3 regions of the Neobacillus sp. B4I6 genome follow, and region 1 is predicted to be linked to each of the others. Evidence: a T-box and tRNA genes for the amino acid it is inferred to sense, from the RefSeq annotation. Region 1 holds a T-box; the other regions hold tRNA genes.

Evidence for each region. A T-box is a leader RNA that pairs with one kind of tRNA and senses whether it is charged. The one in region 1 lies ahead of ileS (isoleucine--tRNA ligase), so its partner is inferred to be a tRNA-Ile.
Region 2: it has a tRNA-Ile gene. The T-box ahead of ileS (isoleucine--tRNA ligase) is inferred to sense a tRNA for this amino acid. The anticodon was not compared.
Region 3: it has a tRNA-Ile gene. The T-box ahead of ileS (isoleucine--tRNA ligase) is inferred to sense a tRNA for this amino acid. The anticodon was not compared.

The regions. Positions count from the first base shown of each region.
Region 1 covers NZ_JBNPWB010000002.1:3,293,245-3,296,524, reverse strand. The annotation lists gene QF028_RS18305 (RNA-binding protein) at 1-758, shown strand, start outside; gene QF028_RS18300 (DivIVA domain-containing protein) at 846-1,361, shown strand; T-box leader at 1,411-1,653, shown strand; gene ileS (isoleucine--tRNA ligase) at 1,731-3,280, shown strand, end outside.
Region 2 covers NZ_JBNPWB010000002.1:5,195,128-5,198,407, reverse strand. The annotation lists gene gyrA (DNA gyrase subunit A) at 1-46, shown strand, start outside; rRNA gene QF028_RS27935 (16S ribosomal RNA) at 326-1,875, shown strand; tRNA gene QF028_RS27930 (tRNA-Ile) at 1,979-2,055, shown strand; tRNA gene QF028_RS27925 (tRNA-Ala) at 2,066-2,141, shown strand; rRNA gene QF028_RS27920 (23S ribosomal RNA) at 2,370-3,280, shown strand, end outside.
Region 3 covers NZ_JBNPWB010000002.1:5,173,014-5,176,293, forward strand. The annotation lists rRNA gene QF028_RS27810 (23S ribosomal RNA) at 1-1,663, opposite strand, end outside; tRNA gene QF028_RS27815 (tRNA-Ala) at 1,892-1,967, opposite strand; tRNA gene QF028_RS27820 (tRNA-Ile) at 1,978-2,054, opposite strand; rRNA gene QF028_RS27825 (16S ribosomal RNA) at 2,158-3,280, opposite strand, start outside.

The DNA.
Region 1 (3,280 bases):
ATTTCCGGCCAGAAGAACGAGAATATATTGACCAAGTGTTAAATTGGAAGGATTATGTCGAGACGCAATATACTCCTAAGTTAACAGATTTTCTTGATCCAAGGGAACAGCATATTCTAAAAATATTAATTGGTGAACATGGCCAAGTAAATTATAAACTTTTTGGCGGCAGCCCGGATGTTGAACGAAAAAGAGCCTTAATCTTTCCAGATTATCTAACCGCCATGGAAGAAGAATTTCAAATCAGTCTTTTTGAAATCCATTATCCAACCAAGTTCGTCACGATCGAACATCGACAGGTATTGGGTACGTTAATGTCTTTAGGGCTAAAGCGAGGGAAATTTGGTGATATCCTCAATAAGGATGATAAATGCCAATTTTTCGCTGCAAAGGAAATAAGCGACTATATAAAAACTAATGTCGAAACAATTGGCAGGGCTGGCGTTAAACTAACTGAAACCGATATCGAGAATGCCATCCGTACCAATGAATTATTGGTCGATAGTGATTTAACAGTATCTTCACTACGATTGGATACTGTTATTTCAGGTATTTATCATGTATCACGGCAAAAATCACAACTTCTTATTCAACAAGGGCTCGTGAAAGTGAATTGGACATTAACCGAAAATCCTTCATTTGAATGCGATGTTGGTGATATGATTTCAGTTAGAGGATACGGAAGAGCAAAAATTCTCGCCATCGAAGGGAAAACAAAAAAAGAAAAATGGCGAATAAATGTCGGAAAACAAAAATAACTACATAAGTAAAGAAGGAAATTCGAAGAATGTTGTCGAATAATTGCTTATACATATAGAATTAGAGATTGTATGGAGGTGGCATCAATGCCGTTAACACCGTTGGATATTCATAATAAAGAGTTTAATAAGGGTTTTAGAGGATATGATGAAGATGAAGTGAACGAATTTCTCGATCAAGTCATCAAAGATTATGAATTAGTACTCAGAGAGAAAAAAGAAATGGAAGAACGCTTAAACGATATGAATGAGCGTCTTGGTCATTTTGTTACTATTGAGGATACTCTGAATAAATCAATCATCATTGCTCAAGAAGCTGGGGAAGATGTAAAACGTAATGCCCAAAAGGAAGCGAAGTTAATCATTAAGGAAGCAGAGAAAAACGCGGATCGAATTGTCAATGATTCACTTTCAAAAGCAAGGAAAATTGCTCTTGAAATCGAGGATTTAAAAAAACAATCCAAAGTATTCCGAACTCGGTTTAAAATGTTGATTGAAGCTCAGCTTGATATGTTGAACACGGATGATTGGGATCACTTATTAGAGTATGAGGTTGATGCGACAGAGCTAAAAGTTCATCAAGAAGAAGATTCATTAGCTTGACGAAATGCGTTTTTTTAGCATATAATTTCTTAACAGTTATAAAGAATGGTCAATGACGATGAAAGGGAAAGTACAATTTTCTATGGCTTTTTAAAAGCGAGTCGGGGGTGGTGGAAGCCCGGTAAAGTTGGAAATTGGAAAATCACCCTCGAGTTCCAGGTCGAACCTCCTTCTTTAAGGATAGTAGGCTTAGGCGTGTTATTCACGTTACGAATGTTTAAGAGGGTAGAACGATTATTTCGTACTATTTATCAGGGTGGTACCGCGGGAAAAAAACCTTCTCGTCCCTATTTTGGGATGAGAGGGTTTTTTTTGTTTGTCTATTGGCTATTCTTTGTTATATGAAGAGGATTACAGGAGGAAGAAAAGATGGAATATAAAAATACGTTATTAATGCCGCAAACTGAATTTCCGATGCGTGGTAATCTTCCACAAAGAGAACCTGAGATTCAGGCAAAATGGGAAGAGATGAATATTTATAAAAAAGTCCAGGAACGGACCAAAGGACGTCCTATGTTTGTTTTACATGATGGTCCTCCGTATGCAAATGGTGATATCCATATGGGCCATGCCCTTAATAAAATTTTAAAAGATATGATTGTCCGTTATAAATCTATGAGTGGTTATCATGCACCATACGTACCTGGCTGGGATACACATGGACTCCCTATTGAGCAGGCGTTAACCAATAAGGGAGTGAAACGCAAAGAAATGACGGTTGCAGAATTCCGTCAACTTTGTACAAAATATGCTCTTGAACAAATTGATAATCAACGTGAACAATTTAAACGTCTTGGTGTCCGTGGTGACTGGGAAAATCCTTATATTACTCTAAACCCAGCATATGAAGCACAACAAATTAAGGTTTTCGGTGAAATGGCCAAAAAGGGTTATATTTATAAAGGTCTTAAGCCTGTCTATTGGTCCCCTTCAAGTGAATCAGCACTTGCAGAAGCAGAGATTGAATATCAGGATAAAAAGTCTGCATCCATTTATGTGGGCTTTAAGGTAAAGGATGGTAAAGGTGTCCTTGACACGGATACCCAAATTATTATCTGGACGACTACTCCATGGACAATTCCTGCAAACTTAGGAATTTCAGTGCATCCTGATTTAACTTATGTAGTGGTATCTGCAAATGAAAACAAATACCTAGTTGCTGAAGCTCTTCTGGAAGAAGTTTCGAAGGTAATTGGCTGGGAAGAAGCAACAGTTATTCAGAAGGTAAAAGGAAATGAATTAGAGCATATTCTTGCCATCCATCCTCTATATGGTCGTGATTCATTGGTCATGTTAGGTGAACATGTAACAACTGATGCCGGTACTGGATGCGTTCATACAGCACCAGGCCACGGGGAAGATGACTTCCATGTAGGTCAAAAATACGGTTTAGAAGTATTATGCCCTGTAGATGATAAAGGCGTGATGACAAGTGAAGCACCGGGCTTTGAAGGATTATTTTACGATAAAGCTAATAAACCAATTACACAAGCATTAGAAGATGCAGGTGCACTACTTAAGCTTTCGTTTATAACTCACTCTTATCCTCACGACTGGAGAACGAAGAAGCCGGTTATCTTCCGTGCTACAGCCCAGTGGTTTGCTTCTATTAAGGATTTCCGTAATGAATTACTCGATGCGGTGAAGGAAACCAAGTGGATTCCTGCTTGGGGTGAAACGCGGTTATTTAATATGGTGCGTGACCGTGGGGACTGGTGTATTTCCCGTCAACGTGTCTGGGGGGTACCAATTCCTGTTTTTTATGCAGAAAATGGGGAAGAAATCATCACTGATGAAACGATCAATCATGTTTCAGATTTATTCCGTGAGTATGGTTCTAATATTTGGTTTGAACGTGAGGCAAAAGATTTACTTCCGGAGGGCTTTACCAATCAAGGAAGTCCAAACGGAACATTTAC
Region 2 (3,280 bases), 1.9 Mb from region 1:
TCTTGAAGAAAATCATGAGGTTGAAACAAATGAGGATGTAGAATAAAAAAGTAGAAGGGGCACACAATAAATGTGCTCCTTTTCTTATGTGCATGAATTATAAAATAGAGATGTAATAGTAAGAAAGAGTTATTATATTGTTCATAGTAAAAAAGATAGAAAAACTGTTGACTTTAATTTCATCAGATGGTATATTAATTAAGTCGCTTACGGGCGATAGAGAAATTGTCCTTTGAAAACTAAACAAACAAAATCGTGCAAACAAACAAAATTTTTAGTTTCAATTAAGAAACTAAGCCAACGTAACAAAATGAGCTAATCAACTTTCTTGGAGAGTTTGATCCTGGCTCAGGACGAACGCTGGCGGCGTGCCTAATACATGCAAGTCGAGCGAACCTGCAGGAGCTTGCTCCTGTTGGTTAGCGGCGGACGGGTGAGTAACACGTGGGCAACCTGCCTGTAAGACTGGGATAACACCGGGAAACCGGTGCTAATACCGGATAATCCTTTTCCTCTCATGAGGAAAAGCTGAAAGTCGGTTTCGGCTGACACTTACAGATGGGCCCGCGGCGCATTAGCTAGTTGGTGAGGTAACGGCTCACCAAGGCGACGATGCGTAGCCGACCTGAGAGGGTGATCGGCCACACTGGGACTGAGACACGGCCCAGACTCCTACGGGAGGCAGCAGTAGGGAATCTTCCACAATGGACGAAAGTCTGATGGAGCAACGCCGCGTGAGCGATGAAGGCCTTCGGGTCGTAAAGCTCTGTTGTTAGGGAAGAACAAGTACCGGAGTAACTGCCGGTACCTTGACGGTACCTAACCAGAAAGCCACGGCTAACTACGTGCCAGCAGCCGCGGTAATACGTAGGTGGCAAGCGTTGTCCGGAATTATTGGGCGTAAAGCGCGCGCAGGCGGTCCTTTAAGTCTGATGTGAAAGCCCACGGCTCAACCGTGGAGGGTCATTGGAAACTGGGGGACTTGAGTGCAGAAGAGGAAAGCGGAATTCCACGTGTAGCGGTGAAATGCGTAGAGATGTGGAGGAACACCAGTGGCGAAGGCGGCTTTCTGGTCTGTAACTGACGCTGAGGCGCGAAAGCGTGGGGAGCAAACAGGATTAGATACCCTGGTAGTCCACGCCGTAAACGATGAGTGCTAAGTGTTAGGGGGTTTCCGCCCCTTAGTGCTGCAGCTAACGCATTAAGCACTCCGCCTGGGGAGTACGGCCGCAAGGCTGAAACTCAAAGGAATTGACGGGGGCCCGCACAAGCGGTGGAGCATGTGGTTTAATTCGAAGCAACGCGAAGAACCTTACCAGGTCTTGACATCCTCTGACACTCCTAGAGATAGGAATTTCCCCTTCGGGGGACAGAGTGACAGGTGGTGCATGGTTGTCGTCAGCTCGTGTCGTGAGATGTTGGGTTAAGTCCCGCAACGAGCGCAACCCTTGATCTTAGTTGCCAGCATTCAGTTGGGCACTCTAAGGTGACTGCCGGTGACAAACCGGAGGAAGGTGGGGATGACGTCAAATCATCATGCCCCTTATGACCTGGGCTACACACGTGCTACAATGGATGGTACAAAGGGCTGCAAGACCGCGAGGTTTAGCCAATCCCATAAAACCATTCTCAGTTCGGATTGCAGGCTGCAACTCGCCTGCATGAAGCCGGAATCGCTAGTAATCGCGGATCAGCATGCCGCGGTGAATACGTTCCCGGGCCTTGTACACACCGCCCGTCACACCACGAGAGTTTGTAACACCCGAAGTCGGTGGGGTAACCGCAAGGAGCCAGCCGCCTAAGGTGGGACAGATGATTGGGGTGAAGTCGTAACAAGGTAGCCGTATCGGAAGGTGCGGCTGGATCACCTCCTTTCTAAGGATAAAGCTGGACTTGTGAGCCAGACAAAACAGTTTGTGACACGATCTTTGTTTGTTTAGTTTTGAGAGTATAATCTCTCTTTATATTTCCGTTGTGGGGGCCTATAGCTCAGCTGGTTAGAGCGCACGCCTGATAAGCGTGAGGTCGATGGTTCGAGTCCATTTAGGCCCACCATCTTCATAACGGGGCCTTAGCTCAGCTGGGAGAGCGCCTGCTTTGCACGCAGGAGGTCAGCGGTTCGATCCCGCTAGGCTCCACCAAAATCGTTCTTTGAAAACTAGATAATCGTAATGAAGAAGTCAATGTAAGAACCGAGTCAATGCCATTTTAGTTTTCTCTCTTATGTAAGTAAGAGAATAACCAAGACAAATTAGCAGCGAGAAGGTCGAGGAAGCAAGCGAGCGAAGACCGGAGCGTACCCTAATGTACGTGAGGATCTGAGAGAGCGCGGCTGACGAAGAGATTCGAAGCTGATCATTTGTCGATCAGGTTAAGTTAGAAAGGGCGCACGGTGAATGCCTTGGCACTAGGAGCCGATGAAGGACGGGACTAACACCGATATGCTTCGGGGAGCTGTAAGTAAGCTTTGATCCGGAGATTTCCGAATGGGGGAACCCACTGTTCGTAATGGAACAGTATCTTTACCTGAATACATAGGGTATGGAAGGCATACCCGGGGAACTGAAACATCTAAGTACCCGGAGGAAGAGAAAGCAAACGCGATTCCCTGAGTAGCGGCGAGCGAAACGGGACATAGCCCAAACCAAGAGGCTTGCCTCTTGGGGTTGTAGGACACTCAACATGGAGTTACAAAGGAACGGGGTAGATGAAGCGACCTGGAAAGGTCCGTCATAGAAGGTAAAAACCCTGTAGTCGAAACTTCGTTCCCTCCTGAGTGGATCCTGAGTACGGCCGGACACGAGAAATCCGGTCGGAAGCAGGGAGGACCATCTCCCAAGGCTAAATACTCCCTAGTGACCGATAGTGAACCAGTACCGTGAGGGAAAGGTGAAAAGCACCCCGGAAGGGGAGTGAAATAGTTCCTGAAACCGTGTGCCTACAAGTAGTTAGAGCCCGTTAATGGGTGATAGCGTGCCTTTTGTAGAATGAACCGGCGAGTTACGATCCCATGCAAGGTTAAGTTGAAGAGACGGAGCCGCAGCGAAAGCGAGTCTGAATAGGGCGTATGAGTATGTGGTCGTAGACCCGAAACCAGGTGATCTACCCATGTCCAGGGTGAAGTCCAGGTAACACTGGATGGAGGCCCGAACCCACGCACGTTGAAAAGTGCGGGGATGAGGTGTGGGTAGCGGAGAAATTCCAATCGAACTTGGAGATAGCTGGTTCTCTCCGAAATAGCTTTAGGGCTAGCCTCACGTAGTAAGAGTCTTGGAGGTAG
Region 3 (3,280 bases), 1.9 Mb from region 1:
GTTTGCGGTACGGGCACCTTTTATCTCGCTAGAGGCTTTTCTTGGCAGTGTGGAATCAGGAACTTCGGTACTAAATTTCCCTCGCTATCACAGCTCAGCCTTCGCGAGAAGCGGATTTGCCTACTTCTCAGCCTAACTGCTTAGACGCGCATATCCAACAGCGCGCTTACCCTATCCTCCTGCGTCCCCCCATTGCTCAAACGATAAAGAGGTGGTACAGGAATATCAACCTGTTGTCCATCGCCTACGCCTTTCGGCCTCGGCTTAGGTCCCGACTAACCCTGAGCGGACGAGCCTTCCTCAGGAAACCTTAGGCATTCGGTGGATGAGATTCTCACTCATCTTTCGCTACTCATACCGGCATTCTCACTTCTAAGCGCTCCACCAGTCCTTACGGTCTAGCTTCAACGCCCTTAGAACGCTCTCCTACCACTGACATCTAAGATGTCAATCCACAGCTTCGGTGATACGTTTAGCCCCGGTACATTTTCGGCGCAGAGTCATTCGACCAGTGAGCTATTACGCACTCTTTAAATGGTGGCTGCTTCTAAGCCAACATCCTGGTTGTCTAAACAACTCCACATCCTTTTCCACTTAACGTATACTTTGGGACCTTAGCTGGTGGTCTGGGCTGTTTCCCTTTTGACTACGGATCTTATCACTCGCAGTCTGACTCCCACGGATAAGTCTTTGGCATTCGGAGTTTGTCTGAATTCGGTAACCCGATGAGGGCCCCTAGTCCAAACAGTGCTCTACCTCCAAGACTCTTACTACGTGAGGCTAGCCCTAAAGCTATTTCGGAGAGAACCAGCTATCTCCAAGTTCGATTGGAATTTCTCCGCTACCCACACCTCATCCCCGCACTTTTCAACGTGCGTGGGTTCGGGCCTCCATCCAGTGTTACCTGGACTTCACCCTGGACATGGGTAGATCACCTGGTTTCGGGTCTACGACCACATACTCATACGCCCTATTCAGACTCGCTTTCGCTGCGGCTCCGTCTCTTCAACTTAACCTTGCATGGGATCGTAACTCGCCGGTTCATTCTACAAAAGGCACGCTATCACCCATTAACGGGCTCTAACTACTTGTAGGCACACGGTTTCAGGAACTATTTCACTCCCCTTCCGGGGTGCTTTTCACCTTTCCCTCACGGTACTGGTTCACTATCGGTCACTAGGGAGTATTTAGCCTTGGGAGATGGTCCTCCCTGCTTCCGACCGGATTTCTCGTGTTCGGCCGTACTCAGGATCCACTCAGGAGGGAACGAAGTTTCGACTACAGGGTTTTTACCTTCTATGACGGACCTTTCCAGATCGCTTCATCTACCCCGTTCCTTTGTAACTCCATGTTGAGTGTCCTACAACCCCAAGAGGCAAGCCTCTTGGTTTGGGCTATGTCCCGTTTCGCTCGCCGCTACTCAGGGAATCGCGTTTGCTTTCTCTTCCTCCGGGTACTTAGATGTTTCAGTTCCCCGGGTATGCCTTCCATACCCTATGTATTCAGGTAAAGATACTGTTCCATTACGAACAGTGGGTTCCCCCATTCGGAAATCTCCGGATCAAAGCTTACTTACAGCTCCCCGAAGCATATCGGTGTTAGTCCCGTCCTTCATCGGCTCCTAGTGCCAAGGCATTCACCGTGCGCCCTTTCTAACTTAACCTGATCGACAAATGATCAGCTTCGAATCTCTTCGTCAGCCGCGCTCTCTCAGATCCTCACGTACATTAGGGTACGCTCCGGTCTTCGCTCGCTTGCTTCCTCGACCTTCTCGCTGCTAATTTGTCTTGGTTATTCTCTTACTTACATAAGAGAGAAAACTAAAATGGCATTGACTCGGTTCTTACATTGACTTCTTCATTACGATTATCTAGTTTTCAAAGAACGATTTTGGTGGAGCCTAGCGGGATCGAACCGCTGACCTCCTGCGTGCAAAGCAGGCGCTCTCCCAGCTGAGCTAAGGCCCCGTTATGAAGATGGTGGGCCTAAATGGACTCGAACCATCGACCTCACGCTTATCAGGCGTGCGCTCTAACCAGCTGAGCTATAGGCCCCCACAACGGAAATATAAAGAGAGATTATACTCTCAAAACCAAACAAACAAAGATCGTGTCACAAACTGTTTTGTCTGGCTCACAGGTCCAGCTTTATCCTTAGAAAGGAGGTGATCCAGCCGCACCTTCCGATACGGCTACCTTGTTACGACTTCACCCCAATCATCTGTCCCACCTTAGGCAGCTGGCTCCTTGCGGTTACCCCACCGACTTCGGGTGTTACAAACTCTCGTGGTGTGACGGGCGGTGTGTACAAGGCCCGGGAACGTATTCACCGCGGCATGCTGATCCGCGATTACTAGCGATTCCGGCTTCATGCAGGCGAGTTGCAGCCTGCAATCCGAACTGAGAATGGTTTTATGGGATTGGCTAAACCTCGCGGTCTTGCAGCCCTTTGTACCATCCATTGTAGCACGTGTGTAGCCCAGGTCATAAGGGGCATGATGATTTGACGTCATCCCCACCTTCCTCCGGTTTGTCACCGGCAGTCACCTTAGAGTGCCCAACTGAATGCTGGCAACTAAGATCAAGGGTTGCGCTCGTTGCGGGACTTAACCCAACATCTCACGACACGAGCTGACGACAACCATGCACCACCTGTCACTCTGTCCCCCGAAGGGGAAAATCCTATCTCTAGGAGTGTCAGAGGATGTCAAGACCTGGTAAGGTTCTTCGCGTTGCTTCGAATTAAACCACATGCTCCACCGCTTGTGCGGGCCCCCGTCAATTCCTTTGAGTTTCAGCCTTGCGGCCGTACTCCCCAGGCGGAGTGCTTAATGCGTTAGCTGCAGCACTAAGGGGCGGAAACCCCCTAACACTTAGCACTCATCGTTTACGGCGTGGACTACCAGGGTATCTAATCCTGTTTGCTCCCCACGCTTTCGCGCCTCAGCGTCAGTTACAGACCAGAAAGCCGCCTTCGCCACTGGTGTTCCTCCACATCTCTACGCATTTCACCGCTACACGTGGAATTCCGCTTTCCTCTTCTGCACTCAAGTCCCCCAGTTTCCAATGACCCTCCACGGTTGAGCCGTGGGCTTTCACATCAGACTTAAAGGACCGCCTGCGCGCGCTTTACGCCCAATAATTCCGGACAACGCTTGCCACCTACGTATTACCGCGGCTGCTGGCACGTAGTTAGCCGTGGCTTTCTGGTTAGGTACCGTCAAGGTACCGGCAGTTACTCCGGTACTTGTTCTTCCCTAACAACAGAGCTTTACGACCCG